DNA from 3 places in the Streptomyces sp. BoleA5 genome. Region 3 is predicted to be linked to each of the others. Evidence: predicted binding sites of a transcription regulator. Region 3 holds the regulator's gene; each other region holds the start of a gene.
What was found. Region 3 encodes HrcA, which represses chaperone genes, less so after heat shock. Its sites were predicted from a motif close to TTNGCACTCNGNNNNNCNGAGTGCNAA; they were not measured.
Positions count from the first base shown of each region.

Region 1: a site for HrcA is predicted at 5,013-5,039, ahead of groES (co-chaperone GroES). Genes of this name have one in related genera too.
Region 2: a site for HrcA is predicted at 6,605-6,631, ahead of groL (chaperonin GroEL). Genes of this name have one in related genera too.

Region 1 is NZ_KB892128.1:25,707-34,900, reverse strand. It holds gene B085_RS0132520 (LysR family transcriptional regulator) at 1-704, opposite strand, end outside; gene B085_RS0132515 (aminotransferase class V-fold PLP-dependent enzyme) at 789-1,844, shown strand; gene B085_RS0132510 (SDR family NAD(P)-dependent oxidoreductase) at 1,958-2,743, shown strand; gene groL (chaperonin GroEL) at 2,810-4,432, opposite strand; gene groES (co-chaperone GroES) at 4,557-4,865, opposite strand; gene B085_RS0132495 (THUMP-like domain-containing protein) at 5,201-6,397, shown strand; gene B085_RS44500 (HAD family hydrolase) at 6,404-7,057, opposite strand; gene B085_RS0132485 (hypothetical protein) at 7,197-7,457, opposite strand; gene tsaD (tRNA (adenosine(37)-N6)-threonylcarbamoyltransferase complex transferase subunit TsaD) at 7,454-8,569, opposite strand; gene rimI (ribosomal protein S18-alanine N-acetyltransferase) at 8,562-9,056, opposite strand; gene tsaB (tRNA (adenosine(37)-N6)-threonylcarbamoyltransferase complex dimerization subunit type 1 TsaB) at 9,074-9,194, opposite strand, start outside.
Region 2 is NZ_KB892102.1:378,511-387,704, reverse strand. It holds gene B085_RS0118425 (cupin domain-containing protein) at 1-385, shown strand, start outside; gene B085_RS42865 (alpha/beta fold hydrolase) at 486-1,349, shown strand; gene B085_RS0118415 (alpha,alpha-trehalose-phosphate synthase (UDP-forming)) at 1,373-2,833, opposite strand; gene B085_RS0118410 (glucosyl-3-phosphoglycerate synthase) at 2,940-3,911, opposite strand; SAM riboswitch class I at 4,069-4,196, shown strand; gene thrC (threonine synthase) at 4,215-5,501, shown strand; gene B085_RS0118400 (ubiquitin-like small modifier protein 1) at 5,546-5,824, shown strand; gene B085_RS0118395 (cold-shock protein) at 6,251-6,457, shown strand; gene groL (chaperonin GroEL) at 6,818-8,440, shown strand; gene B085_RS0118385 (copper homeostasis protein CutC) at 8,534-9,194, opposite strand, start outside.
Region 3 is NZ_KB892090.1:155,993-165,186, reverse strand. It holds gene B085_RS0100705 (16S rRNA (uracil(1498)-N(3))-methyltransferase) at 50-787, opposite strand; gene dnaJ (molecular chaperone DnaJ) at 916-2,055, opposite strand; gene hrcA (heat-inducible transcriptional repressor HrcA) at 2,055-3,071, opposite strand; gene B085_RS0100690 (MBL fold metallo-hydrolase) at 3,279-4,013, shown strand; gene B085_RS0100685 (DUF3097 domain-containing protein) at 4,044-4,871, shown strand; gene hemW (radical SAM family heme chaperone HemW) at 4,873-6,105, opposite strand; gene B085_RS0100675 (SpoIIE family protein phosphatase) at 6,209-8,041, opposite strand; partial or broken gene B085_RS0100670 (HAMP domain-containing protein) at 8,281-9,120, shown strand.

The DNA.
Region 1 (9,194 bases), on a different contig from region 3:
GCCGGGTAGTCGTCCGTGGCGAAGTCGATGCGCGGCTCGAAACCCTCCCGCCCGCACAGCTCGACCAGGTGCCGGCGGCAGTACGGGCAGCCCGCGATCCACGCCTCGTCCGCGAGGTCGGACAGCCGGACCGGGCCGCAGGCGCGCGCCAGCGCGTGCCCGGCCGGCAGCACCGCGAAGAGCCGGTCGGTCAGCAACGGCCGCACCAGGAACCCCTCCCACGCGGCCGCGTCCTCCCCGCCCGCGTCGTCCGCGTAGCGGTAGACCAGCGCCAGTTCGCACTCCCCGCCGCGCAGCATCCGCACCGCTCGCGGCGGCTGCGCCTCGGCCAGTGTGATCCGTACGTCCGGGTGCGCGGCACGCATCGCCGCCAGGGCGGTGGGCACCAGGGACGGGCCCGCGCTCGGGAACGACACCATCCGCACCCGCCCGGCGCGCAGGCCCCCGATGGCCGCGACCTCCTCCTCGGCGGCGGCCAGCCCCGCGAGGACGCCGCTCGCGTGCCGGGCCAGCGCCTCGCCCGCCTCGGTCAGCCGGGTCGTGCGCCCGCCGCGGACCAGCAGCGGGGTGCCCACGGCGAGTTCCAGGGCCTTCATCTGCCGGCTGACCGCGGGCTGGGTGCAGCCCAGCTCCCGCGCGGCGCCCGACAGCGAGCCGGAGCGGGCCACGGCGCGCAGCACGCGAAGGTGGCGGGCCTCGAACACGCTCCGGGCATAAGTATTCCTTGGGGGTCGCGTTCGGTGATCGATGGTGGACTTGGGGCAGTCCTGGGCGCAGGCTGAGGAACCATGGACATCACCGGGGAATTCGCGCTGGACGACGGGATCAGCTACCTCAACACCGCATCGTCGGGCATCGGCCCGCTCCGCGCCGTCGAGGCGCTGCGCACCGCCGTGGCCGCCTGGTCCGACGGCACCGACAACTGGGTGCGCGACGAGCGCGCCCTGGGCGCCGCCCGCGCCGCCTACGCCCGGCTCACCGGGGTCGCCGCCGACCGCGTCGCGGTCGGCTCCTCGGTCACCACACACGTCGGCATGATCGCCGCGGCGCTCCCCGCCGGGGCCGAAGTGGTGCTGGCCGACGGTGACTTCAGCTCGCTCGTCAACCCCTTCGCCTCCCGCGCCGACGTCACGGTGCGTGCCGTGCCCCTGGAGGGCGTCGCCGACGCCGTACGTCCCGAAACCGACCTCGTCGCGGTCAGCGCGGTGCAGTCCGCGGACGGCCGGGTCGCCGACCTCGCGGCGGTCCGCGAGGCCGCGGCCCGGCACGGCGCGCGTGTGCTCGTCGACGCCACGCAGGCGGTCGGCTGGCTGCCGCTGCGCGCGGACGGCCTCGACTACGTCGTGTGCGGCGGTTACAAGTGGCTGCTCGCCCCGCGCGGGGTGTCCTTCCTGACCGTGCGGGAGGGCGCCGAGGACGGGCTGTCGGCGCAGTTCGCCGGCTGGTTCGCGGCCGAGGACCCGTGGGGCGACTGCTACGGGCCGGTCGCGCACCTCGCAGGGTCCGCCCGGCGGTTCGACGTGATGCCGCCGCTGCTGCCGTACCTGGCAGGGGCGGCCTCGCTGGCACTGGTCGAGGAACTGGGCGTCGAGGCCATCGGCGCCCACGACATCGCGCTGGCGGAGCGCTTCCGGGCGGGTCTGCTGCGGCTCGGCCACAAGCCCGTGCCGTCCGGCCCGGCGGCCTCGGCGATCGTGGCCGTCCCGGGCCTGGGCGACGCGGCGGAGCGGCTGGCCGCCGCCGGCATCCGGGTCTCGGCCCGTGCGGGGAACCTGCGGGCGGCCTTCCACCTGTACAACACCGAGGCGGACGTGGACCGGCTGCTGCGCGTGCTCGCGGGCTAGGCCGTGTCGTCACATGCCCTCCCCCAACCCCCGGCTGACGGCGGCGGAAGCGCTCCCGCAGGATGTGCGCGCCGCGGCCCGCGGACGCACGGGGGCTCACTAGCCTGCGGGGCATGACGACTTCACTGATCACGGGAGCCACCGCGGGGATCGGCGCGGCGTTCGCGCGCCGGCTCGCGGCGGACGGTCACGCCCTGGTCCTGGTCGCCCGCGACGGGCGGCGGCTGGAGGAGTGCGCGCAGGAGCTGCGGCAGGCGTACGGGGTGACCGTGGAGGTGCTGCCCGCCGACCTGTCGGCGGACAAGGGCATCGAGACGGTCGAGGCACGGCTGCGGGACCGCGAGCACCCCGTGGACCTACTGGTCAACAACGCGGGCTTCGGCAACCGGGGCGGCTTCGGCGACGTGCCGATGGCCGACGAGCTGACCATGCTCAAGGTGCACTGCGAGGCGGTGCTGCGGCTGACCTCCGCCGCGACGGGGGCCATGCGGGAGCGCGGGCGCGGCTTCGTGGTCAACGTGGCCTCGGTGGCGGCCTTCCTGCCGCGCGGCACGTACGGGGCGAGCAAGGCGTGGGTCGTCAGCTTCACCCAGGGCGTGGCCCGGGAGCTCGCGGGCACCGGGGTGCGGCTGATGGCGCTGTGTCCGGGCTTCGTCCGCACCGAGTTCCACGAGCGGGCCGGGATGGACACCGGCGCAATCCCCTCCTGGGCGTGGCTGGACGCCGACAAGGTGGTCGCCGCGGCCCTGCGCGATCTGGCCCGCGGCCGCTCCCTCAGCGTGCCCGACCCCCGCTACAAGGCCGCGGTGGCCGCGGCCCGGCTGGCGCCGAGCGGGGCGCTCGGCCGGTTCTCGGCGAAGGCGGGGCGGCGCTTCGGGCCTGCCTACCCCCGCGACTGAGGCCGGTCCCCCGGCAGCCCGAAGGCCCCCGTTCCCGGGCGGGAACGGGGGCCTTCGCGGTCCAGCTCAGTGGGAGTGGCCGTGGCCGTGACCGGCCTCGGCGGGCTCCTCCTCCTTCTTCTCCACCACGAGGGTCTCGGTGGTGAGGAGCAGGGAGGCGATGGAGGCGGCGTTCTCCAGGGCGGAGCGGGTGACCTTGACCGGGTCGATGACGCCGGACTTCACCAGGTCGCCGTACTCGCCGGTCGCGGCGTTGAAGCCGTGGCCCTTCTCCAGCTCGGAGACCTTGGAGGTGATGACGTAGCCCTCCAGGCCCGCGTTCTCGGCGATCCAGCGCAGCGGCTCGACCGCGGCGCGGCGGACGACCGCCACACCGGTGGCCTCGTCGCCGGTCTTGCCGAGGTTGTCGTCGAGCACCTTGACGGCGTGGACGAGCGCGGAGCCACCACCGGAGACGATGCCCTCCTCGACCGCGGCGCGGGTCGCGGAGATGGCGTCCTCCAGACGGTGCTTCTTCTCCTTGAGCTCGACCTCGGTGGCCGCGCCGACGCGGATGACGCACACGCCGCCGGCCAGCTTGGCGAGGCGCTCCTGGAGCTTCTCGCGGTCCCAGTCGGAGTCGGTCGCGGCGATCTCGGCCTTGATCTGGTTGATCCGGCCGCTGATCTCCGCGGACTCGCCGGCGCCGTCGACGACGGTGGTGTCGTCCTTGGTGACGGTCACGCGGCGGGCGGTGCCGAGCACGTCCAGGCCGACCTGGTCGAGCTTGAGGCCGACCTCCTCGGCGACGACGGTGCCGCCGGTGAGGGTGGCGATGTCGCCGAGCATGGCCTTGCGGCGGTCGCCGAAGCCGGGGGCCTTGACCGCGACCGCGTTGAAGGTGCCGCGGATCTTGTTGACCACCAGGGTCGACAGGGCCTCGCCCTCGACGTCCTCGGCGATGATCAGCAGCGGCTTGGAGGCGCCGGCCTGCAGGATCTTCTCCAGCAGCGGGAGCAGGTCCTGGATGGAGGAGATCTTGCCCTGGGTGATGAGGATGTACGGGTCCTCCAGGACGGCCTCCTGGCGCTCCTGGTCCGTCACGAAGTACGGCGACAGGTAGCCCTTGTCGAAGGCCATGCCCTCGGTGAAGTCCAGCTCCAGCCCGAAGGTGTTGGACTCCTCGACGGTGATGACACCGTCCTTGCCGACCTTGTCGATCGCCTCGGCGATCAGCTCGCCGACCTGCTTGTCCTGGGCGGACAGGGCGGCGACGGCGGCGACGTCCTCCTTGCCCTCGATCGGGCGGGCGGTGGCGAGCAGCTCGTCCGAGACGGCCTTGACGGCGGCGTCGATGCCCTTCTTCAGGGCGGCCGGGGAGGCGCCGGCGGCGACGTTGCGCAGACCCTCGCGGACGAGCGCCTGGGCCAGCACGGTGGCGGTGGTGGTGCCGTCGCCCGCGATGTCGTTGGTCTTGGTCGCCACCTCCTTCACCAGCTGCGCACCGAGGTTCTCGTACGGGTCGTCGATCTCGACCTCACGCGCGATGGTCACACCGTCGTTGGTGATGGTCGGGGCGCCGAACTTCTTGTCGATGACGACGTTGCGGCCCTTGGGGCCGATGGTCACCTTCACGGTGTCGGCGAGCTTGTTGACGCCACGCTCGAGGGCGCGACGGGCGTCCTCGTCGAACTTCAGGATCTTGGCCATACCGGCGGATTTCCTCGTCTTTGGGTTCTCGTCAAAGACCGCGCCCCGGGTCCCCGGTCCGTGCGTGGACTCGGTGTGCCCGGGGCGTGGTCACGGCATTTCTCGGTTAAGAGCGGCGCCGGTTCTACTTCTCGACGATCGCGAGGACGTCGCGAGCCGAGAGGACGAGGTACTCCTCGCCGCTGTACTTGACCTCGGTGCCGCCGTACTTGCTGTACAGCACGATGTCGCCGACCTTGACGTCGAGCGGGATGCGGTTGCCGTCCTCGAAGCGACCCGGGCCGACGGCCAGGACGACGCCCTCCTGGGGCTTCTCCTTGGCGGTGTCCGGGATGACCAGGCCGGAGGCGGTGGTCTGCTCGGCATCCAGCGGCTGGACCACGATGCGGTCCTCGAGCGGCTTGATGGCAACCTTGGTGCTGGCGGTCGTCACGATCCGACCTCCCCCTTCAAAGGGCTCACGGGAGTGTCTGTCTGGGTGGCGACCTGGTAGGCCCGTCGTCGCGGGTGCCGGACCTGCCCGTCGCGTTTGTGTTGGCACTCGGCATGGCTGAGTGCCAGGTCCGAGACTAGGACGCGCTTAGCACTCGGTCAAGCGGAGTGCCAACGCCGCGCCGTACGAGCCGCTCTCCACCCGGGGAACGGTGCGCTCGGACGTACGGTTCCGGGCCCGGCACACGCCGGGCACGGCAGGGCGGAGGCGGCGATTCCGCTCACCCGCGGGCACGTGCGCCCGGCCGGTCCGGCGCGCCGCGGCGCCGCGGGACAATGGACGGCGTGGATCTTGACGCGTTCTCGGCTCTCCTGACCGACGAGGGGCAGTCGCTGCTGGCCTCCCTGCGGGACTACGACCCCGCCGCCGAACTGGCGACCGCGACGCGGCTGCGGCGGGAGCACGACGCCGGGCTGGTGGCGGCCGCGCTGACGCAGGCGCGGCTGCGGCAGCGGGCGGCGGTGAAGTTCGGCGAGGACGCCTACCGGATGTACTTCACGCCCGACGGGGTCGAGCAGTCGACGCGGGCCTCCGTCGCCCGGCACCGTGCCGAGCGGTTCGCCGCCCTCGGGGTGCGGCGGCTGGCGGACCTGTGCTGCGGGATCGGCGGGGACGCCGTCCCGCTGGCCCGCGCCGGGGTGGAGGTGCTGGCGGTCGACCGCTCCCCGCTGACCTGCGCGGTGGTGCGGGCGAACGCGGAGGCGCTGGGGCTGGCCGGTCTGATCGAGGTGCGCTGCGCCGATGTGACGGAGATCGCCGCGGACGGCTGTGACGCCGTCTTCGTCGATCCCGCCCGGCGCGGCGGGCGCGGCAGGATCTTCGACCCCGAGGCGTACTCCCCGCCCCTGTCGTGGGCGGTCGCGGCGGCACGGAAGGCGCCGCTGGCCGCCCTGAAGGTGGCGCCGGGCATCCCGCACGAGGCCGTGCCGGAGGACGCCGAGGCGGAGTGGGTCTCCGACCACGGCGACGTGAAGGAGGCCGTGTTGTGGTTCGGCACCGCGCCGGGCACCCGCCGCGCGACGCTCCTGCCGTCGGGGGCCACGCTGCCCGCCGCCGGGCTCCCCGACCCGCAGGTGCGCCCCGTGGGGCGGTGGCTGTACGAGCCGGACGGCGCGGTCATCCGGGCCCACATGGTGGCCGACGTGGCGGCGCGGGTCGGCGGCGGGCTGATCGACCCGACCATCGCCTACGTCACCTCGGACGAGCAGCACACCACGCCGTACGCGACCGCCTACGAGATCACCGATGTGCTGCCCTTCAACCTCAAGCGGCTCAAGGCGCTGCTGCGCGAACGCGAGGTCGGCGTGCTGACCGTGAAGAAGCGCGGCTCGGCCGTCGAACCGGAGGAGGTGCGCCGCCGGGTCAAGCCCCAGGGCCCGCACGCGGCCACGGTCTTCCTGACCCGCGTCGCGGGCGCCCCGAGCATGCTGCTGGGCAGCCCGGCCGGGACGAGCGGCCCCGCACGCGCCTGACGGCGGCTACGCGGGCCCCAGAAGGCTCCCCACGAGGCCCGGCAGGTCGGAGAGGGCACCGGCGAGGGCGGTGGGCCCGCAGTTCCCCAGGGCGGGGCCGGTGTATCCCCAGAGCGCGCCGATCGAGGGGACCCCGGCGGCGGCCGCGGCGGCGACGTCGGATGGGCTGTCGCCCACGAAGCAGGCGCGCCCCGGCGGCACCCCGAGCCGGTCGAGCGCGAGCAGGATCCCCTCCCCGGAGGGCTTCGGCGCCGCGTCGCCCCACCCGACCACCACGCCGAAGTTCGCGGACAGCTCCGCGGGGACGAGCCGTGCCACCCGGCTCGCGGGCTGCATCGTCACCACCCCGATCGCCGTGCCGGAGGCCGCGAGGTCGCGCAGCAGGCCCGCGGCGCCCGGGAACGGGGACGCGCCCCACGTGGCGAGCGCGAGTGCGTCCTCCCAGGCGGTCCCGAACACGGTCTCCTCGTCGGTCACGCCGAGCCGTGCCAGGTGCTCGTGGTGCGGAAGGTGGTCGAGCCCCGCCGGCAGGCGGCTCTCGTCCACCTGCTCGCCGAGGGCCGCGCGGGCGACGTCGAGGATCGCCTGCCGCATCGCCCGACGGCTGTCGATGAGGACGCCGTCGAGATCGAAGAGGACGGCGCAGCCGGAGTCGGTCATCGGGTCTTCTCGCCACCTGCCGGAACGCCTCCCGGACACCGGCCGTCCGGCAGGACGCCTGCTCGGGGACGCCACGACAGAAACCCGGTTGCGGTCGACGCCGGACTCATCATACGACCGGCACTCCCCTGACCAGGGCCTACGTCCCCTCCGCCACCGACTCGAAGCGCCAGCGGTGGACGGCCCGCCGGGCCAGCCCCTCGTCCGGTTCGGGGAGTTCGGGCAGCGGGGCGTCGTACGGGGCGTCCCACCAGGTGATGACCAGGACCCGGTCCTGCGGGGCGGAGAAGGTCTCCCGGCGCAGCGGAGCCGGCGAGAGCTGCCGCGAGCGGGCCCACGCCAGCAGGTCGGGCCCGCGCCCCTCGACGGCGCGGGCCTCCCACATCAGGGCGACGGTCACGAGTAGAGGTTGTCCTTGCTGAGCTCGTGGACGTGGTCGTGGACGTGGTCGTGGACGTGGTCGTGCGTGTGCCCGGGCACGGACACGTCCGTGACCTGCAGCGAGGAGTCCGCCGGGAGGTCCCAGGTGGACGACGGCCGGCCGCGGGCCACCATCTCCGCGCCGAGGGCCGCGACCATGGCGCCGTTGTCGGTGCACAGCTTGGGCCGCGGCACACGCAGGAGGATCCCCGCGTCCTCGCAGCGCTCCTGCGCCAGCGAGCGCAGCCGGGTGTTGGCCGCGACGCCGCCGCCGATCATCAGATGGTCGACGCCGTTGTCCTTGCAGGCCCGGATCGCCTTGCGGGTGAGGACGTCGACGACGGCCTCCTGGAAGGACGCGGACACGTCGGCGACCGGCACCTCCACGCCCTCCCGGCGCTTGGACTCGATCCACCGGGCCACCGCGGTCTTCAGGCCGGAGAAGGAGAAGTCGTAGACCGGGTCGCGCGAGCCGGTCAGGCCGCGGGGGAAGCGGATCGCGGCCGGATCGCCCTCGCGGGCCGCGCGGTCGATGGCGGGGCCGCCGGGGAAGCCGAGGCCCAGCACCCGGGCGACCTTGTCGAAGGCCTCACCCGCCGCGTCGTCGATCGTGGAGCCCAGCGGGCGCACGTCGCCGGTGATGTCGGGGGCCAGCAGCAGCGAGGAGTGGCCGCCGGACACCAGCAGCGCCATCGTCGGCTCGGGCAGCGGCCCGTGCTCCAGCTGGTCCACGCAGATGTGCGAGGCGAGATGGTTGACCCCGTACAGCGGCTTGCCGAGCGCGTAGGCGTACGCCTTGGCCGCGGACACGCCGACCAGCAGGGCGCCCGCGAGCCCGGGGCCCGCGGTGACGGCGATCCCGTCGAGGTCGGAGGCGGCGACGCCGGCCTCCTTCAGCGCGCGCTGGATCGTGGGGACCATCGCCTCCAGGTGCGCGCGGCTGGCGACCTCGGGCACGACGCCGCCGAAGCGGGCGTGCTCGTCGACGCTGGACGCGACCGCGTCGGCGAGCAGGGTGTGCCCGCGCACGATGCCGACACCGGTCTCGTCGCAGGACGTCTCGATGCCGAGGACAAGGGGCTCGTCAGCCATGGGTGGTCTCTGTTCCTTGTAGTCCCGGTACGTCAGGGGAGGCGGGCAGCTCGCCGAGCCTCATCACGAGGGCGTCGACGTTGCCCGGCTGGTAGTAGCCGCGCCGGAAGCCGATCGGCTCGAAGCCGAAGCGGGCGTACAGCCGCTGGGCCCGGACGTTGTCGACGCGCACCTCCAGCAGCACCTCGTGGCACTCGAAGGCGGTGGCCCGGCGCAGCAGTTCGGCGAGCAGCCGGGCGCCGAGGCCGGTGCCCCACTGGTCGGTGGCGACGGCGATGGTCTGCACGTCGCCGGTGCCGCCGACGGCGGCCAGGCCCGCGTAGCCGACGACCCGTCCGGTGCCGTCCTCGGCCACGACGTAGTACCGGGTCGCCGAAGGGTGCCGCGCGTCGGCCAGTTCGGACCAGAACATCCCTCGCGACCACGCGTCGTCCGGGAAGAGCCCGTGTTCCAGCTCCATCACCGGGTCCAGGTCCCACCAGCGCATCTCGCGCATCACCGCGGTCACTTCGGCAGGACCGCCTTGTAGCCGGCGGGCACCTGGGCGTCCGGGCGGCGCAGATAGAGCGGCAGCGGGGGGAGGAACTCCTCGCCGTCCGCCAGCTTCGCGGCGGCGAGCGCGGCC
Region 2 (9,194 bases), on a different contig from region 3:
GAACGGAACGCTCGGCTTCGTCCTCGCCACCGTTCCCCCCGGCGGCGGCCCGATCGCCCACATCCACACCACCGGTGACGAGACGTTCTACATCCTGGACGGCGAACTGGAGTTCCTGAACGGCGAAGAGGTCTTCGACATCAGGACCGGTGACTTCGTCTTCGTGCCGCGCGGTACGCGGCACCGTTTCACGAACAAGGGCACGCGCGACGCGCGGATGCTCTTCCTGTTCACCCCCGGCGGCCAGGAGGAGTTCTTCCTCCGGTACGGCGACGAACCGCTGCCCGGCCACGGCCCGGAACTGTGGCCGATCGAGCGCTACACCCCGGAAATGCTGGCGTTCGTCGAGGAGCTCGGCAACGTGCTGGCGCCCGAGGAGGGCTAAGCCGGCAGGGCCTGGGCCCCGCGGCCGCGGCCGCCATGCGCGCAGCCCGAAGAGGCTGCGCCCGATCATCACAGCACCCCTGAAGGAGAAGAACCTCACCATGTCCAACACGCCCGAGGGTTACGAGCACGCCTACGCCGACGTCAACGGCACGAAGCTGCACTACGTCGTCGGCGGGGAGGGGGAGCCGCTCTTCCTCATGACCGGCTACCCGCGCACCTGGTACTACTACCACCGGGTGATGCCCAAGCTCGCCGAGCACTTCCGCGTCCACGTGGTCGAGATCCGCGGCATGGGCGACTCGGGCAAGCCCGAGTCCGGGTACGACAAGAAGAACATGGCCCAGGACGTCTACGAGCTGATCCGCTCCCTCGGCTACGAGCAGGCCTACATCGAGGGCGAGGACATCGGCGGCATGGTCGCCTGGAGCCTGGCCGTCAACCACCCCGAGGTGGTCAAGAAGCTGATCGTCGCCGACGGTGTCCACCCCAACGACGGCATGTACAAGTTCTCGATGGTCCAGCCGCCCGAGGCCCGGGAGATGCTCTTCCCGTTCTGGTGGGTCATGGGCCAGATCCCCGAGCTTCCCGCCAAGCTGTACGCCGGCAAGGGCCGCGAGATCATCGACTGGAACATCGCGAAGATCGGCGGCGACAGCCCCGAGGTCTTCACCGAGGACGTCCGGTCCGCCGCGGCCGCCGGCTACGACACGCCCGAGTCGATCGAGGCCACCAACCGGTGGTTCGAGACCCTCTACCAGGACATCATCGACTACAACGGCTACCCGAAGCTCTCCATGCCGCTGGTGTACTTCAGCGGCAAGCTGATGCCGGTCTCCGCGGCCATGGTGGACCTCATGGTGGACGACGTCACCTACGTCGAGTTCCCGGGGGCCGGGCACTTCCTCGCCGAGGAGCGCCCCGAGCAGTTCGTGGCCGAGATCCTGAAGGTCTTCGGCGCCTGAGACCACCCGGGGGGCCGTCCTGGCTAACCCAGTGCCCGCAGCTGGTCCAGGAACCACTGCTGCGGGGGGAGCGCCGTCGAGGCCGCCACGAGTCGTTTGGTGGCCTCGGCGCGCTCCCCGTGCGACACGGACAGCGCCTGGTGGAGGGCGTCGGCCGTGGCCCGGATGTCGTAGGGGTTGACCACGAACGCGTCGTCGCCCAGCTCCTCGTACGCCCCCGCCTCGCGGGAGAGCACCAGCGCCACGCCGTCGTCGGAGACGACCGGGATCTCCTTGGCCACCAGGTTCATTCCGTCGCGGATCGGGTTGACCAGCGCGACGTCCGCCAGGCGGTAGGCGGCCAGGGAGCGCGCGAAGTCGTCCTTGACGTGCAGGACCACCGGCTGCCAGCCCGGCGTCGCGAACTCCTCGTTGATCTCCTCGGCCAGGTCGGAGACCTCGTCCGTGTACTCCCGGTAGACGGCCAGGTCGTGGCGGGAGGGGTAGGCGAAGGCGATGTGCACCACGCGCCCCTGCCATTCGGGGTGGTCGCGCAGCAACTGCGCGTACGCGAGCAGGCCGCGCACGATGTTCTTCGACAGCTCGGTGCGGTCCACGCGCACGACGACCTTGCGGTCCGGGCCGCCCACCGCCTCCTGCAGCACCGCCAGGCGCTCGTCCACGTCCGGTCGGTGCGCCCGCTCCCGCAGGAAGTCGGCGTCCGCGCCGAGGCCGTGCACGCCGATGCGCGTGGTGCGGCCCCCGTGGGTGATCGTCAGGCTGCCCGCGTCGCGGATGACGGAGGCGCCCAGCACGTCCGCGCAGCACGCGGCGAAGGCGTCCGCCCAGCGGTGGGTCAGGAAACAGGCCCGGTCGGCGCCGAGGATGCCGCTCAGCACCTCCGCGGCGACGTCGTCCGGCAGCAGGCGGAAGTAGTCCGGCGGGGCCCACGGGGTGTGCGAGAAGTGGCCGATGCGCAGGTCGGGGCGGCGCGAGCGGAGCAGCTGCGGCACCAGCGCCAGGTGGTAGTCCTGCACCAGCACGGCCGCGCCCTGGCCGGCCTCCTCGGCGAGCGCGTCGGCGAAGGCGGCGTTGTACGCCACGTACGCCGCCCACTGGTCCCGGAAGTCCTCGTCGAAGACGGGCTCCAGCGGGGTCTGGAACAGCATGTGGTGGACGAACCACAGGACCGAGTTGGCGATGCCGTTGTAGGCCGACGCGAAGGTGTCCGCCGGGATGTCCAGCATCCGTACGTGCTGCCCGCCGGTGTCGGCGATGGGCAGCCGGCCCGTGCCCCCGGCGCCGCGCAGTACGGCGGCCCGGTCCCCGTCGCCCAGGGCCGCGCAGACCCAGACGGCGTCCGCGTCCGGCCCGATGGCGCTCAGGCCCGACACGAGTCCGCCCCCGCCGCGGCGGGCGGTGAGCGTGCCGTCCTCGCGGAGGCTGTACGACACGGGGCCGCGGTTGGACGCGACCAGAACGCGCGCGGCATGCGATGCGACCATGCGGCCAGCCTAGCCACGCATCCCGGACCGCAAACGTACGAGCTAGCCCAGCCGGGGGTTTTCCGGCCGCGTCCCGTCGCGGCTCCGTCGCGGGTACCGCCTGGGATCAGGCCACCGCGCGGCGCTGGGCGTACTCGGGGATCGTGCGCATCGGGGGGCGCTCCTCCGTCGCGACCTCGTGGACGTGCGGCTCGAAACCGCCGCCCGGTGCGCGGTCGAACTGCGTGAGGAAGGGCCGCACGAGATGGCCGCGTGCCAGGCGGATCTGCGCCGTCCGGTAGATCGCCGCCGCCATGCGGCCCAGGGCCTGGCCGTCCTGGTGCCGGTGGTGCCGGACGCCGACGTCGACCTGCGCCAGGGCGTCGAGCCCGACCGTGCCCAGCGCGTCCACCAGCAGCCCGAGCTCCACCCCGTACCCCACGGGGAACGGCAGCCCCTCCAGCAGCGAGCGCCGCGCCGCGTACTCCCCGCCGAGAGGCTGGACGAACCCCGCCAGCTGCGGCCAGTGCAGGTTGAGCAGCGGTCGCGCGACCAGCTCCGTCACCCGTCCGCCGCCGGCCGGGACGACCGTCCCGCCGGTCTCCAGGGGCCGGTCGTACATCGCCTTGACGAGCCGCAGATCCGGGTCCGTGAGCAGCGGCCCGACGATCCCCGACACGAACCGCGCGTCGAACTCCCGCAGGTCGGAGTCGACGAAGCAGACGATCTCCCCGTGCGTCACGAGCAGCGAGCGCCACAGCACCTCGCCCTTGCCGGGCAGCGCGGGCAGCCGCGGGAGCACCTCGTCCCGGTGCACGACGACCGCGCCCGCGGCCGCCGCGACCTCGGCGGTCCGGTCGGTCGACCCGGAGTCCAGCACGACGAGTTCGTCGACCAGCGGCACCGCCTCGCTCATCAGCTCGCGGCGGATCGTCCCGACGATCTCCCCGACCGTGGCCTCCTCGTCGAGGGCGGGCAGCACGACGCTGACCGTGCCGCGCGCGCCCGCGGCGCGCTTGGCGGCGAGCAGTTGCGGCAGCGGCCTGTGGTCGGCGGTCCAGGACCGTCGTTGCAGCCAGCCGGCCACCTCGTCGAGCACCGGGTTGCTCCGTTTCTGCCCGTCTCGCAGGACGGACGGCCCATGACCAGGTTCGAGGTCGTCGGTTACAGTCGTGAACACGAGGCACGACCATCGTATGTCCACGGTGATCGCGCCCCGTCCGACAAATGCCCGGGCAGTACGCCCGGCGCCATACCGCTCATCCAGAGGGGCAGAGGGAACGGCCCGTTGAAGCCCCGGCAACCCTCCCGCCGACCGCGAGGTCCAGGTGGGGAAGGTGCCAATTCCGTCTCACGGCGAGATGCGTCGTGAGGAAGATGAGGAGAAAGGGCCTCGCCTGACATGGCTGCGCAGACCGTTGCATCCGCGTCCACCGATTCCGCCTTCGGCCCCGCGTCCGCGCTCTCCTGCCGCGAGTGCGGCGAGCGCTTCCCGCTGGAGCCCCTCTTCGCCTGCGAGGCCTGTTTCGGCCCGCTCGAAGTGGCGTACGACCTTCCGAGCGGCGACCCCGAGACCCTCCGCAAGCGGATCGAGTCCGGGCCGAACAACATCTGGCGCTACGCGCCGCTGCTGCCCGTCCCCGCGGACGTGGCCTCCAAGCCCAACCTCAACCCGGGCTTCACCAAGCTGGTCAAGGCCGACAACCTCGCCCGCGAACTGGGCGTCACCGGCGGCCTGCACATCAAGGACGACTCCGGCAACCCGACCCACTCCTTCAAGGACCGGGTCGTCGCCATCGCCCTGGAGGCCGCCCGCACCTTCGGCCTCACCACGCTGTCCTGCTCCTCCACCGGCAACCTGGCCGGCGCCGTGGGCGCCGCGGCCGCCCGGGCCGGCTTCCGCTCCTGCGTGTTCATCCCGCACGACCTGGAGGAGGGCAAGGTCGTCATGGCCGCGGTCTACGGCGGCGAGCTGGTCGGCATCGAGGGCACCTACGACGACGTCAACCGCTTCTGCAGCGAGCTGATCGGCGACCCGATCGGCGAGGGCTGGGGCTTCGTCAACGTCAACCTGCGCCCCTACTACGGCGAGGGCTCCAAGACGCTCGCGTACGAGATCTGCGAGCAGCTGGGCTGGCGCCTGCCGGACAACATCGTCATCCCGATCGCCTCGGGCTCGCAGCTGACGAAGATCGACAAGGGCCTGCGGGAGCTGACCGAGCTCGGCCTGGTGGAGGAGAAGCCCTACCGCGTCTACGGCGCCCAGGCCGAGGGCTGCTCCCCGGTCTCGACCGCCTTCAAGGCCGGCCACGACGTGGTGCGCCCGCAGAAGCCGAACACGATCGCCAAGTCGCTCGCCATCGGCAACCCGGCCGACGGCCCGTACGTGCTGGACATCGCCCGGCGCACGGGCGGCGCCGTCGAGGACGTCACCGACGAGCAGGTGGTGGACGCGATCAAGCTGCTCGCCCGGACCGAGGGCATCTTCGCCGAGACGGCCGGCGGTGTGACCGTCGGCGTGCTGCGCAAGCTCATCGAGACCGGGCAGCTCGACCCGGCCGGCGAGACCGTGGTCCTCAACACCGGCGACGGGCTCAAGACGCTGGACGCCGTCGCCCCGACCTCCCGCCCCACGGCCACCATCCGCCCGAGCCTCGACGCGTTCCGCGCCGCCGGCCTGGCCGGCTGATCCCATCGCACCGGCTGACCCAGACTGAAGGTGAACCCCGCATCATGAGCGCTACCGTCCGCATCCCGACCATCCTCCGCACCTACACCGGCGGCCGGGCCGAGGTCCCCGCCGAGGGCGGCACCCTGGCCGACGTCATCGACTCGCTGGAGCAGAACCACCCGGGCATCTCCGCGCGGGTCCTGGACGACACGGGCAAGCTGCGCCGTTTCGTGAACGTCTACGTGAACGACGACGACGTCCGCTTCTCCCAGGGCCTGCAGACCACGGTGGGCGAGGGCGCGTCCGTCTCGATCATCCCGGCGGTGGCCGGCGGCTGCTGAGCCGCGCGGCCCGCGGAGGCGACAGGGGTGCCGGGGACTTCCCGGCACCCCTGTGTGTTCGAGGGGTAGTTGAAGGCCTGTACAGTTGCCCTGAACGGCTCGCAACCCCCTGCAACGCTCTGCGCGACCCCCCTTCCCCGGGGCGGCCTTGTCAGCGATTTATCGCCAAATTCCCGCAGCGATTGTCTTGTTGGCCGCTTATGTCCGGTCCGAGTTGCCCCGGATTATTCGCCGATCAGGCTCTTCTTCCGATTCTTCGTGCCCGGAATTCTCGTCCGATTGACCTGTTGCAGACAGCGTCCGGGCAGATACATTCAGCCGCGGTCGACGCGTTCCGGCGCACGCCCCCTTGGCTGTAGGGGGTGAGGTCTGACCCGGGTCCGCGAGGTGCGGGTCTGCGAAGGGCCAGCAATAGGGGAGTTAGGAATGGCTCAGGGCACCGTCAAGTGGTTCAACGCGGAGAAGGGCTACGGCTTCATCGCGGTCGACGGTGGTGCGGACGTCTTCGTGCACTACAGCGCGATCCAGATGGACGGCTACCGCACCCTCGAGGAAGGTCAGCGGGTCGAGTTCGAGATCTCGCAGGGCCAGAAGGGGCCGCAGGCGGACATGGTCCGTCTCGCAGCCGGCTGACGCGCCGCGCATCGGCCACGGAGCACTTTCGCGTACGGCCGCTCAAACGTACGCGTCGAGGCCCGCCCCGCACAGGGGCGGGCCTTCGTGCTGTCCGGCGGCCCGCCGACCGGGACCTGCGGGTTGTCCACGGCACCGGCCAAGCGGCTTGCACTCTCCTAGGGCGAGTGCTAATCATTGGCGTTAGCACTCTGACGTTGAGAGTGACAAAGGACCGAGTGGGTGAGGCCCGCTCGACCGCCGGAAAGGAACCGGCGGGAGGGCAGGCCGTCCGTCGCGGGCGCCAGCACGGTCCTGGAGTAATCCTTCCCCGCAGCCGTGTGCCGCGGGGGGACCCCAAGTCCGGGAGGACCACTTCACATGGCCAAGATCATCGCGTTCGACGAGGAGGCACGGCGCGGTCTCGAGCGCGGGATGAACCAGCTCGCCGACGCCGTCAAGGTCACCCTCGGCCCCAAGGGCCGCAACGTCGTCCTCGAGAAGAAGTGGGGCGCCCCCACGATCACCAACGATGGTGTGTCCATCGCCAAGGAGATCGAGCTCGAGGACCCGTACGAGAAGATCGGCGCGGAGCTGGTCAAGGAGGTCGCGAAGAAGACGGACGACGTCGCCGGTGACGGCACGACGACCGCGACCGTCCTCGCCCAGGCGCTGGTCCGCGAGGGCCTGCGCAACGTCGCCGCCGGCGCCAACCCGATGGCGCTGAAGCGTGGCATCGAGAAGGCCGTCGAGGCCGTCTCCGCCGCCCTGCTCGAGCAGGCGAAGGACGTGGAGACCAAGGAGCAGATCGCCTCCACCGCCTCCATCTCCGCCGCCGACCCGCAGATCGGCGAGCTCATCGCCGAGGCGATGGACAAGGTCGGCAAGGAAGGCGTCATCACCGTCGAGGAGTCCCAGACCTTCGGTCTGGAGCTGGAGCTCACCGAGGGTATGCGCTTCGACAAGGGCTACATCTCGGCGTACTTCGCCACCGACCTGGAGCGTATGGAGACGTCGTTCGACGACCCGTACATCCTGATCGTCAACTCCAAGATCTCCGCGGTCAAGGACCTGCTCCCGCTGCTGGAGAAGGTCATGCAGTCCGGCAAGCCGCTGCTGATCATCGCCGAGGACGTCGACGGCGAGGCCCTGTCGACCCTGGTCGTCAACAAGATCCGCGGCACCTTCAAGTCCGTCGCGGTCAAGGCCCCGGGCTTCGGCGACCGCCGCAAGGCCATGCTCGGTGACATCGCCATCCTCACCGGTGGCACCGTCGTCTCCGAGGAGGTCGGCCTCAAGCTGGAGAACGCCGGCGTCGACCTGCTCGGCCGCGCCCGCAAGGTCGTCGTCACCAAGGACGAGACCACGATCGTGGACGGCGCCGGCGACCAGGACCAGATCCAGGGCCGCGTCAACCAGATCCGCGCCGAGATCGAGAACAGCGACTCGGACTACGACCGCGAGAAGCTCCAGGAGCGTCTGGCGAAGCTGGCCGGCGGCGTGGCCGTCATCAAGGCCGGTGCCGCCACCGAGGTCGAGCTCAAGGAGCGCAAGCACCGCATCGAGGACGCGGTGCGCAACGCCAAGGCCGCCGTCGAGGAGGGCATCGTCGCCGGTGGTGGCGTGGCCCTGCTCCAGGCGTCCAACGTGTTCGAGAAGCTCGAGCTCGACGGTGACGAGGCCACCGGCGCGTCGATCGTGAAGCTGGCCCTCGAGGCCCCGCTGAAGCAGATCGCCGTCAACGCCGGCCTCGAGGGCGGTGTCGTGGTGGAGAAGGTGCGCAACCTGACCCCGGGCCACGGCCTCAACGCCGCCACGGGCGAGTACGTCGACCTGATCGGTGAGGGCATCATCGACCCGGCCAAGGTCACGCGCTCCGCGCTGCAGAACGCGGCCTCCATCGCCGCGCTCTTCCTCACCACCGAGGCCGTCATCGCGGACAAGCCGGAGAAGGCCGCTGCCCCGGCCGGCGGCGGCATGCCCGGCGGTGACATGGACTTCTGATCCTCCGGGACCAGGACTCCGCACCACGGCAGAAGACCGAGGGCGGTACCCCGCAGGGGGTACCGCCCTCGGGCGTTCGCGGGTGCCGTCCGGTCAGGGGACGGCGACCGGCGCGTCCAGCAGTTCGCGCCAGGTGCGCACGGCCCGCGCGTCGACCGCCCCGGCCCAGCCGCCGGGGCGGACCGCGCCCCCGACGTGGAAGGCGTCGATGCCGGCGGCGAGGAGCCGCGGCAGGTGCTCCGCGCGGAGCCCGCCGCCCACCATGAGCTGCGGCTCGCCGGGACGCCCCGCCTCCGCCAGCAGCCGGCCGAGGCCGTCGTCCACGCCGTGTGCGGAGCCCGCGGTGAGGAAGGTGTCCAGTCCGGGCAGCCCGCGTACCGCGGAGCGCACGGCCTCCCGGTCGGCGGAGTGGTCGAGGGCGCGGTGGAAGGTCCAGCGGGCACCGGGACCGATCGCGTCGACGAGCCGCCGCACGGCCACCAGGTCCGGCGCGCCCGAGCCGTCGAGGAAACCCAGCACGAACTCGTCGGCGCCCTCGCCGCGCAGCGCCGCCACGGCCGCGCAGAGCGCGTCCGCCTCACGGGCGCCGCCCACGGCGAAGTCGGCGCGGGCCCGCAGCATCACCCGGACCGGGATGTCCACCGCGGCCCGGACGGCGGCGAAGGTCTCCCGGGACGGCGTCAGGCCGTCCGCCGCCATGTCGGTGACCAGTTCGAGGCGGTCCGCGCCACCCGCGCGGGCCGCGAGGGCGTCG
Region 3 (9,194 bases):
GTTTTCGATCTCATTGCCCGCCGGGGGGGACGCCACCTCGGCGGCCGCGTCAGCCCCAGCGTCCGGTACGTCCCAGCAGGAGGGCCGTGGCGGCGACACCCGCGGTGGAGGTGCGCAGCACGCTGGCGCCGAGGCGGTACGGCTTCGCTCCTGCCGCGGCGAAGGCGTCGAGCTCCTCCGGGGAGACCCCGCCCTCGGGACCGACGACGAGCACGATGTCGCCCTCGGGCGGCAACGGGGCCGTGGCGAGGGGCTCCGAGCCCTCCTCGTGGAGGACCGCGGCGAACGCGGCGCCGGACAGCAGCCCGGCGAGCTGACGGGTCGTCAGCAGATCGGCGACCTCCGGGAACCGCAGCCGCCGGGCCTGTTTGGCCGCCTCCCGGGCGGTGGACCGCCACTTGGCCAGCGACTTGGCGCCGCGCTCGCCCTTCCACTGGGTGATGCAGCGCGCGGCGGCCCACGGCACGACGGCGTCGACGCCGACCTCGGTCATGGTCTCGACGGCGAGTTCCCCTCGGTCGCCCTTCGGCAGCGCCTGGACGACCGTGATCCGCGGGCGGGGCTCGGACTCCTCGCGGACCTCGGCGACGGCGACCTCGAGCGTGTCCTTGCCGTCGACGGCCGCCACCGTGCCGTACGCGCCGCGCCCCAGGCCGTCGGTGAGCACGATCTCCTCGCCGGCCCGCAGCCGGCGCACGGACACCGCGTGCCGCCCCTCGGGTCCGGAGAGCGTGATGCGGTCCGGGCCCAGCGCGCCGGGTTCGACGACGAAGACGGGTGCGGTCACGGCGCGGTCCTCGGGGAGCGGTGGGTCAGGGCGGCCATGCGCCCATCGTTTCACGGCACGCGACGGCCCGCGGTCCAGGGTGTCGTGCGCCCCGGCCGCGGGCCCCCGGGTGGCTGGGCCGTGTCGCCCTAGCGCCCGTTGAACGCGTCCTTGAGGCGGGAGAACAGCCCCTGCTGGCCCGGCTGGAACTGCCCCAGGGGCCGCTCCTCGCCGCGCAGCTTCGCCAGGCGGCGCAGCAGTTCCTCCTGCTCCGGGTCGAGCTTGCCCGGGGTCTGCACCTCGACGTGCACGATGAGGTCGCCCCGGCCGCCGCCGCGCAGGTGCGTGATGCCGCGCTGGTGGAGCGGGATCGACTGGCCGGACTGCGTCCCGGGCCGGATGTCGATCTCCTCCAGCCCGTCCAGGGTCTCCAGCGGGACCTTGGTGCCCAGCGCCGCCGCCGTCATCGGAATGGTGACGGTGCAGTGCAGGTCGTCACCGCGCCGCTGGAACATCTGGTGCGGGAGCTCACGGATCTCGACGTAGAGGTCGCCGGCGGGGCCGCCGCCGGGGCCGACCTCGCCCTCGCCCGCCAGCTGGATGCGGGTGCCGTTGTCGACTCCGGCCGGGATCTTGACCGTCAGCGTGCGCCGCGAACGGATCCGGCCGTCGCCCGCGCACTCCGGGCACGGGTTGGGGACGACGGTGCCGAAGCCCTGGCACTGGGGGCACGGGCGGGAGGTCATGACCTGGCCGAGGAAGGACCGCGTGACCTGCGAGACCTCACCGCGGCCGCGACACATGTCACACGTCTGCGCGGTCGTGCCCGGGGCGGCGCCCTCGCCGTGGCAGGTGTTGCAGACGATGGCCGTGTCGACCTGGATGTCCTTGGTCGTGCCGAAGGCCGCCTCGTCCAGCTCGATCTCCAGCCGGATCATCGCGTCCTGGCCGCGCCGGGTGCGCGAGCGCGGGCCGCGCTGGGACGCCGTGCCGAAGAAGGCGTCCATGATGTCGCTGAAGTTGCCGAAGCCCTGGCCGAAGCCCGCGCCCGCGCCCGCACCGCCGCCGTTGGCGGACAGCGGGTCGCCGCCGAGGTCGTAGACCTGCTTCTTCTGCGGGTCCGAGAGCACCTCGTAAGCGGCGTTGATCTCCTTGAACCGCTCCTGGGTCTTCGGGTCCGGATTGACGTCCGGGTGCAGCTCGCGCGCGAGACGGCGGAAGGCCTTCTTGATCTCGTCCGGTCCTGCGTCGCGGCGCACGCCGAGCACGGCGTAATAGTCCGTGGCCACTACGACTCCGCCAGGATCTGTCCGACGTAACGTGCCACTGCGCGTACCGCTCCCATCGTTCCGGGGTAGTCCATGCGGGTCGGTCCGACCACGCCGAGTTTCGCCACCGCCTCGTCGCCCGAACCGTAGCCGACGGAGACGACCGATGTGGAGTTCAGGCCCTCATGGAAGTTCTCGTGACCGATTCTCACCGTCACGCCCGAATCCTTGGCCTCGCCCAGCAGCTTGAGAAGCACCACCTGCTCCTCGAGCGCCTCCAGCACCGGGCGGATCGTCAGCGGGAAGTCGTGCCCGAAGCGGGTCAGGTTGGCCGTGCCGCCGAGCATGATCCGCTCTTCGGTCTCCTCGACCAGGGTCTCCAGGAGTGTGGCGAGCACCACCTGGACGGAGGGCCGGTCGTCGGGCTCGAAGCCCTCGGGGAGCTCCTGCACCAGCGGCGGGACGTCGCTGAACCGGCGCCCCACCACCCGGCTGTTCAGCCGGGCGCGCAGGTCGGCCAGCACGGTCTCGCCGACCGGTGCCGGGGCGTCCACCAGTCGCTGCTCCACCCGTCCGGTGTCCGTGATCAGCACCAGCATGACCCTGGCCGGGGCGAGCGCGAGCAGTTCGACGTGGCGCACCGTCGAGCGGGTGAGCGACGGGTACTGGACGATCGCGACCTGCCGGGTGAGCTGCGCAAGCAGCCGGACCGTCCGGGCCACCACGTCGTCGAGGTCGACGGCGCCGTCCAGGAAGTTCCCGATGGCCCGGCGCTCCGCGCCGGACAGCGGCTTGACACTGGTCAGCCGGTCGACGAAGAGCCGGTAGCCCTTGTCGGTCGGCACGCGGCCGGCGCTGGTGTGGGGCTGCTGGATGTAGCCCTCGTCCTCCAGCACGGCCATGTCGTTGCGGACGGTGGCCGGGGAAACGCCGAGGGCGTGCCGCTCGGTCAGCGCCTTGGAGCCGACCGGCTCCTCGGTGCCCACGTAGTCCTGGACGATGGCACGCAGCACTTCCAGTCGTCGTTCACTGAGCATCGCGCACCTCCAGTCGCTCGGTCACCGTGCGGGTCGTGTCGCCCCCGTGGCCTGGCACTCCTCTGGGCTGAGTGCCAGCTTTCCCCAAGTCAGTGTACGGCGGGGTGGCAAGACCTCGGCAAGGGCCGTCCACGGGTCCGGTCCCGGGACGTCCTTGACCGGCCACCGTAGCGGGCGCGGGGCAGGTGGCGGGGATACCGTCACGTTGTGGAGACCACACCGACCGCGCCGGGCTCCCCCGGCGGCTGGGAACAGCTCGCCCCGGGCGTCGCACGGCGGCGGCTGCCCTTCCTCGACGTGACCGTCGGGGTGGTCGTCGGCGACGACGGCGTGCTGCTGATCGACACGGGCTCCTCCGTCCCCGAGGGCGCCGGACTCCGCCGTGAGGTCCGCGAACTGACCGGGCGGGACGTGACGCACATCGCACTCACCCACGGCCACTTCGACCACGTCTTCGGCACCGCCGCCTTCGAGGGCGTCCAGGTGTTCGGCGAGATGACGCTCGACACCTACCTCGGCCGCGAGCGCTTCTCGCTGGGCCGGGACGCGGTCCGGCACGGCGCCGACGAGGCCGAGTCCGCGTGGGCGGCGGAGGCCCTCGTGCACCCCGGTCACCTCGTGGACGGCTCCTGCGAACTCGACCTCGGCGGCGACCGGCAGGTCCTGCTGGTCCACCCGGGTGAGGGGCACACCACGCACGACCTGGCGGTGGTCGTGCCGGGCACGCCGGCCGTGGTCTTCTGCGGCGACCTCGTCGAGGAGTCCGGCGAGCCCCAGGCCGGGCCCGACGCCGCCCCGCACGCCTGGCCCGCCGCCCTGGACCGGCTGCTGCTGCTGGGCGGCGAGACCGCGCTGTACGTGCCGGGCCACGGCGCGGTCGTCGACGCCCGCTTCGTCCGCGCCCAACGGGACTCGCTCGCCGCCCGGTTCGGATCCGCCTGAGCGGCGTGCCGCGCGGATACGATCGCAGGCATGCGCAGCCGCAGCTACGACCCCGACCTCACCCCGCCGTGGAAACGGCCCGCCACGCCCGCGCCCGAGGTCGCCGCCGAGCGGGACCTGGTGGTGGAGGAGGTCTCCACCGGCTTCTGCGGCGCCGTCGTCCGCTGCGAGAAGACCGCCGAGGGCCCCACGGTCACCCTTGAGGACCGCTTCGGCAAGCACCGCGTCTTCCCCATGGCAACCCGCGGCTTCCTCCTGGAGGGCCGCGTGGTCACCCTCGTGCGCCCCTCCACCGCCCCCGCGGGCGGCCCGCGGCTGACCGCCTCCGGCTCCCTCGCCGTCCCCGGCGCCCGGGCCCGGGTCGCCCGCGCCGGCCGTATCTACGTCGAGGGCCGCCACGACGCGGAACTGGTCGAGCGCGTCTGGGGCGACGACCTGCGGATCGAGGGCGTCGTCGTCGAGTACCTGGAAGGCGTCGACGACCTCCCCGCCATCGTCGCCTCCTTCGCCCCCGGCCCGGACGCGCGCCTCGGCGTGCTCGTCGACCACCTGGTGCCCGGCAGCAAGGAGTCCCGGATCGCCGCGGAGGTCACCGGCGAGCACGTCCTGGTCGCCGGCCACCCCTACATCGACGTCTGGGAGGCCGTGAAGCCCTCCTCCGTCGGCATCCCCGCCTGGCCGGCCGTCCCCCGCGGCCAGGACTGGAAGACCGGCGTGTGCCGCGCCCTGGGCTGGCCGGAGAACACCGGCGCCGCCTGGCAGCGCATCCTGGGCGCCGTCCACTCCTACAAGGACCTCCAGCCGGAACTGCTGGGGCGCGTGGAGGAGCTGATCGACTTCGTCACGGCCCCGGCGTGAGTCAGTCGACCAGGTCCCTGACGACGGCGTCGGCCAGCAGGCGGCCGCGCAGCGTGAGGACGGCACGGCCCTCACGGTAAGGACCGGTCTCCAGGAGCCCGTCCCTTACGGCGCGCTCCGCGGCCCCGGCGCCCGCCGGGGCGAGCACGTCCAGCGGGCAGCCGTCGGACAGCCTCAGCTCCAGCAGGATCCGCTCCACCCGGCGGTCCTCCGCCGCCAGCACCTCACGGCCCGCCCCGGGACTGCGGCCCTCGGCGAGCGCCGCCGCGTACGCCGCGGGGTGCTTCACGTTCCACCACCGCACCCCGCCCACGTGGCTGTGCGCGCCGGGCCCGGCTCCCCACCAGTCCGCGCCGGTCCAGTACAGCTCGTTGTGGCGGCACCGGGCCGCCTGCGAGGTCGCCCAGTTCGACACCTCGTACCAGCCGTAGCCGGCCGCCGCCAGGCGCTCCTCCGCGATCAGGTAGCGGTCCGCGTGCACGTCGTCGTCCGTCATCGGCACCTCGCCGCGCCGGATCCTGCGCGCCAGCTGCGTGCCCTCCTCCACGATCAGCGCGTACGCCGACACATGGTCGGGCCCCGCGCCGATCGCGGCGTCCAGCGACGCCCGCCAGTCGTCGTCCGACTCCCCGGGCGTGCCGTAGATCAGGTCCAGGTTGACGTGCTCGAACCCCGCCGCCCGGGCCTCCGCCACACACTGCTCCGGGCGGCCCGGCGTGTGCCGCCGGTCCAGTACCTGCAGCACGTGCGGGCGGGCGCTCTGCATCCCGAACGAGAGCCGCGTGTACCCCCCGGCCCGAAGCTCCTCCAGATACGCCGGGTCCACGGACTCCGGGTTCGCCTCCGTGGTGACCTCCGCACCCTCCGCCAGGCCGAACTCCTCCCGGATGGCCCCCAGCATCCGGGCCAGGTCCGCGGCCGGCAGCAGGGTCGGCGTCCCGCCTCCGACGAACACGGTCTCGACGCGGCGGGGGTCGTCGCCCAGCACCTTGCGGGCCAGCCGGATCTCGTCGACCAGGGTGTCCGCGTAGTTCTCCCGTGAGGCGAGCACGCCCCCGGTGCCGCGCAGCTCGGCGGCGGTGTAGGTGTTGAAGTCGCAGTACCCGCAGCGGGTGGCGCAGTACGGGACGTGCAGGTAGAACCCCAGGGGGCGGGAGTCCGCGCCGTGCAGCGCGGTCGGGGGGAGCGCGCCGTCCTCCGGCATGGGCTCCCCGTCGGGCAGTACGGATGGCATGCGTCCCATTGTCCGCCATCCCTTCCGAGGGCGGTTCCGGTCCCCTCGTGCGGGGCCCGGTTGTCGTGTGCGGCTCCGTTGCGCCTGCGGGCGGCTGCGCCCCTCACTGGGCCTGAAGCACGAGCACCGCGAGATCATCATCCGGCGGCGCCACGTCGTACTCGTGCACCGCCCTCCGGATCCGCTCCGCCACCCCCGCCGCCCCCAGCCCGGCGCAAGCCGCCAGCACGGCCGCCAGCCCGTCGTCGTCGTCGAACTGGCGGCTCCCGTTGCGCCGCTCCGTCACCCCGTCCGTGACGCACAGCAGCGTGTCCCCGGGGGCCAGCCGGAACGATTCGCTGCGGTAGCGCGCGTCGTCCGTGATCCCCAGCAGTATCTGCGGCACCGCGGCGGGCCGTACCGCGCCGTCCCCTGTCAGCAGGAGCGGAAGGGGATGCCCGGCGCTGGCCAGGGTGCACAGGGCGCCGCCGCCCGGCGCACCGGTGCCCTCCCCCACACCCTCCGGCACGATCTCCCCGTACAGCAGGGACAGGAACCGCGGCCCCGTGTCCCACCCCGGCCCGAGCGCGTCGCCGAGCGTGGCCGCGGCGGCCTCGTCCGCGAGCGCGCGGTTGAGCCGGTCGAGGACCTCCGTGACGCCGTACCCCTCGCGCGCGAGGAGCCGCATGACGGGCCGGGCGAGGCCGGTGACCGCGGCCGCCTCGGGGCCGTTGCCCTGGACGTCGCCGAGGGCGAAGCACCACCGGCCGCCGCCCGCGGGGAAGAGGTCGTAGAAGTCGCCGCCGACGACATCGGCACGCGTGGGCTCGTAGACGACGGCCGTGTCGAGGCCCGGCACCGCGCCGAGCCCCGCGGGCAGCAGGCCGCGCTGCAGGACCCGGCTGATCATGGCCTGGCGCGTGTACTGCCGGGCGGTGCCCACCGCCAGTGCGACGCGGCGCGCGAAGTCCTCGATGAGGCCGATGACCTCGTCGGGGAAGCGCATCAGCCCGGTGCGCCCGAGCAGCAGCGTGCCGTGGCAGCGGCCGCCGGTGACCAGGGGGCAGGCGAGGGCCGCGCCGAACGCGTCCGCGCCCTGGGCGGTGGCGGGCCACGGCCAGGGCACGGCGCCGGCGCGGGAGGCGGGCGGCGGCGGTTCCTTCTCCAGCACCATGCGCAGCTCGTCGATGCGGCCCTCCGAGGTGTGCCAGACGCGCGCCAGGCGCGGCTCGGCACCCTCGGGCCCGTCCCCGGAGAGCCAGACCGCGCACCAGTCGGCGAGGCGGGGCACGAGCAGCTGCCCGGCGAGCGAGGCGACCATGTCCTCGTCGAGCTGCCCGGCGAGCAGGTCGGATGCCTCGGCGAGGAAGGAGAGCGAGCCGCGGTTGATCCACTCGCTGTCGTACCGCCGCGGCAGCCGGTACGCCGTCGGCGCGAGGATCTCGGTGGCGCGCAGTCCGCGCAGCAGGGCGCGGTCGGCCTCGGGGGCCGGCGGCAGCGTCCCCACGGGCTCGCGGTCGGCGGCCAGCCGGCACCAGATGGTCTTGAGCTCGCGCCGGTAGGTGATGCCCCACTCTTCGGAGAGCGCGGAGACGAGCTGCAGTCCGCGCCCTCCGTCGCGGCCTTCGCGGGCGAGTTCGGCCCGGTCGCGGACGACCCGGGCCGGGTGGTGGTCGGAGACCTCGACGACGAGTCCGCCCTCCTCACGACCGCCTGGCGCCGAACTCTCCAGCCTGCAGAGCAGCTCGACGGTGGTGCCGGCGTGGATGACGGCGTTCGTGACGAGTTCGCTCACGAGCAGCACCGCGTCGTCCACGAGGTGGTCACCGATGCTCTCGGCCGGCCAGGGTTCCTCGGTGGTCCACTCGGCCAGCGCGGCACGGACGAACTTCCTTGCCGCGGAGGCCGCCAGCTGGTTGCCGGGCAGGCTGGTACGGGAAACGAACTCCCGTGGCATGGAATCTGGCCCCACTGTGCGGCTCCCGAGCAGATCCGGCATTGCGCCCTTAACGGCACGCCCAGCGTGACAGACTGAGCGCGCTCATAAGCGCCGAGTCACCGAAGAAGGCCGTCATGGCTCTTAAATCGGCTGTTCCCGCCCCGAAAACCGCGACTCCTGCGCGTCCGCGTGTCGCCGACCCGCCCACGGACGGTGAGTGGATACGCGCGGCGGAACTGCGGCCGCTGCTGACGGCGATGCGCTCCCTGCGCGACGGCGACTCCCGGGTGCGGCCGGGCGACGGGACGGAGGGGGTGCCGGCCGAACTCGCCGGAACGTTCCACCGGATCGTCGCCCGGGAGCGGCACTTCTCCGCCGAACTGGGCCGGGTCAAGCGGGAGGTCGTACGCCGGGACGGGCTGGACGAACGGCTCGCGGAGAGCCCGGGCCAGGGCTCCTGGGCGATGAGCGCGCACGCGGCGAACGCCACCCGCGTGCTGGACGCCGTGGCGGACGGGGACCTGACCCAGCGGGTGGACCTGCACGACGGCAGCCGGCCGCTCCGCGGCGACCTGCGCAGGCCCGACCGGGCGGTCAACGGCATGGTGGGCCAGCTGTCGCTGTTCACCGGCGAGGTGACCCGGGTGGCCCGCGCGGCCGGCACCGAAGGCCGGCTCGGAGGCCGTGCCAAGGCGTGCGGGCCGTCCGGCAGTTGGCGGGACGTGACCGAGGCGGTCAACACGGTGGCGGCCCGGCTGACCGCCCAGGTCGGCGACTTCGCGCTGGTGGCGACGGCGGTGGCGCGGGGCGACCTGACCCGCGAGGTGACGGTCGAGGCGGCCCGGGTCGCCCGCGAGGTCGGCACCGAGGGCCAACTGGGCGGCCGCACACAGGTCCGCGGCGTCTCCGGCGTCTGGAAGGACCCCACCGGCAACGTCGGCTTCATGGCGTGCGACCTCACCTCCCAGGTCCGCAACATCGCCCAGGTGACGACGGCCGTCGCCGACGGCGACCTCTCGCGGAAGATCACGGCCGCCGCGCAGGGCGAGATCCTGCAGCCGAAGTCGACGATCGACACGAGGGCCGACCGGCTCTCCGACCCCGGGGCGGGACGGGACGACGGACGGGCCCGTCCCGGTCCCGGCGGCCTGTGCGCCGGCTCAGACGACCC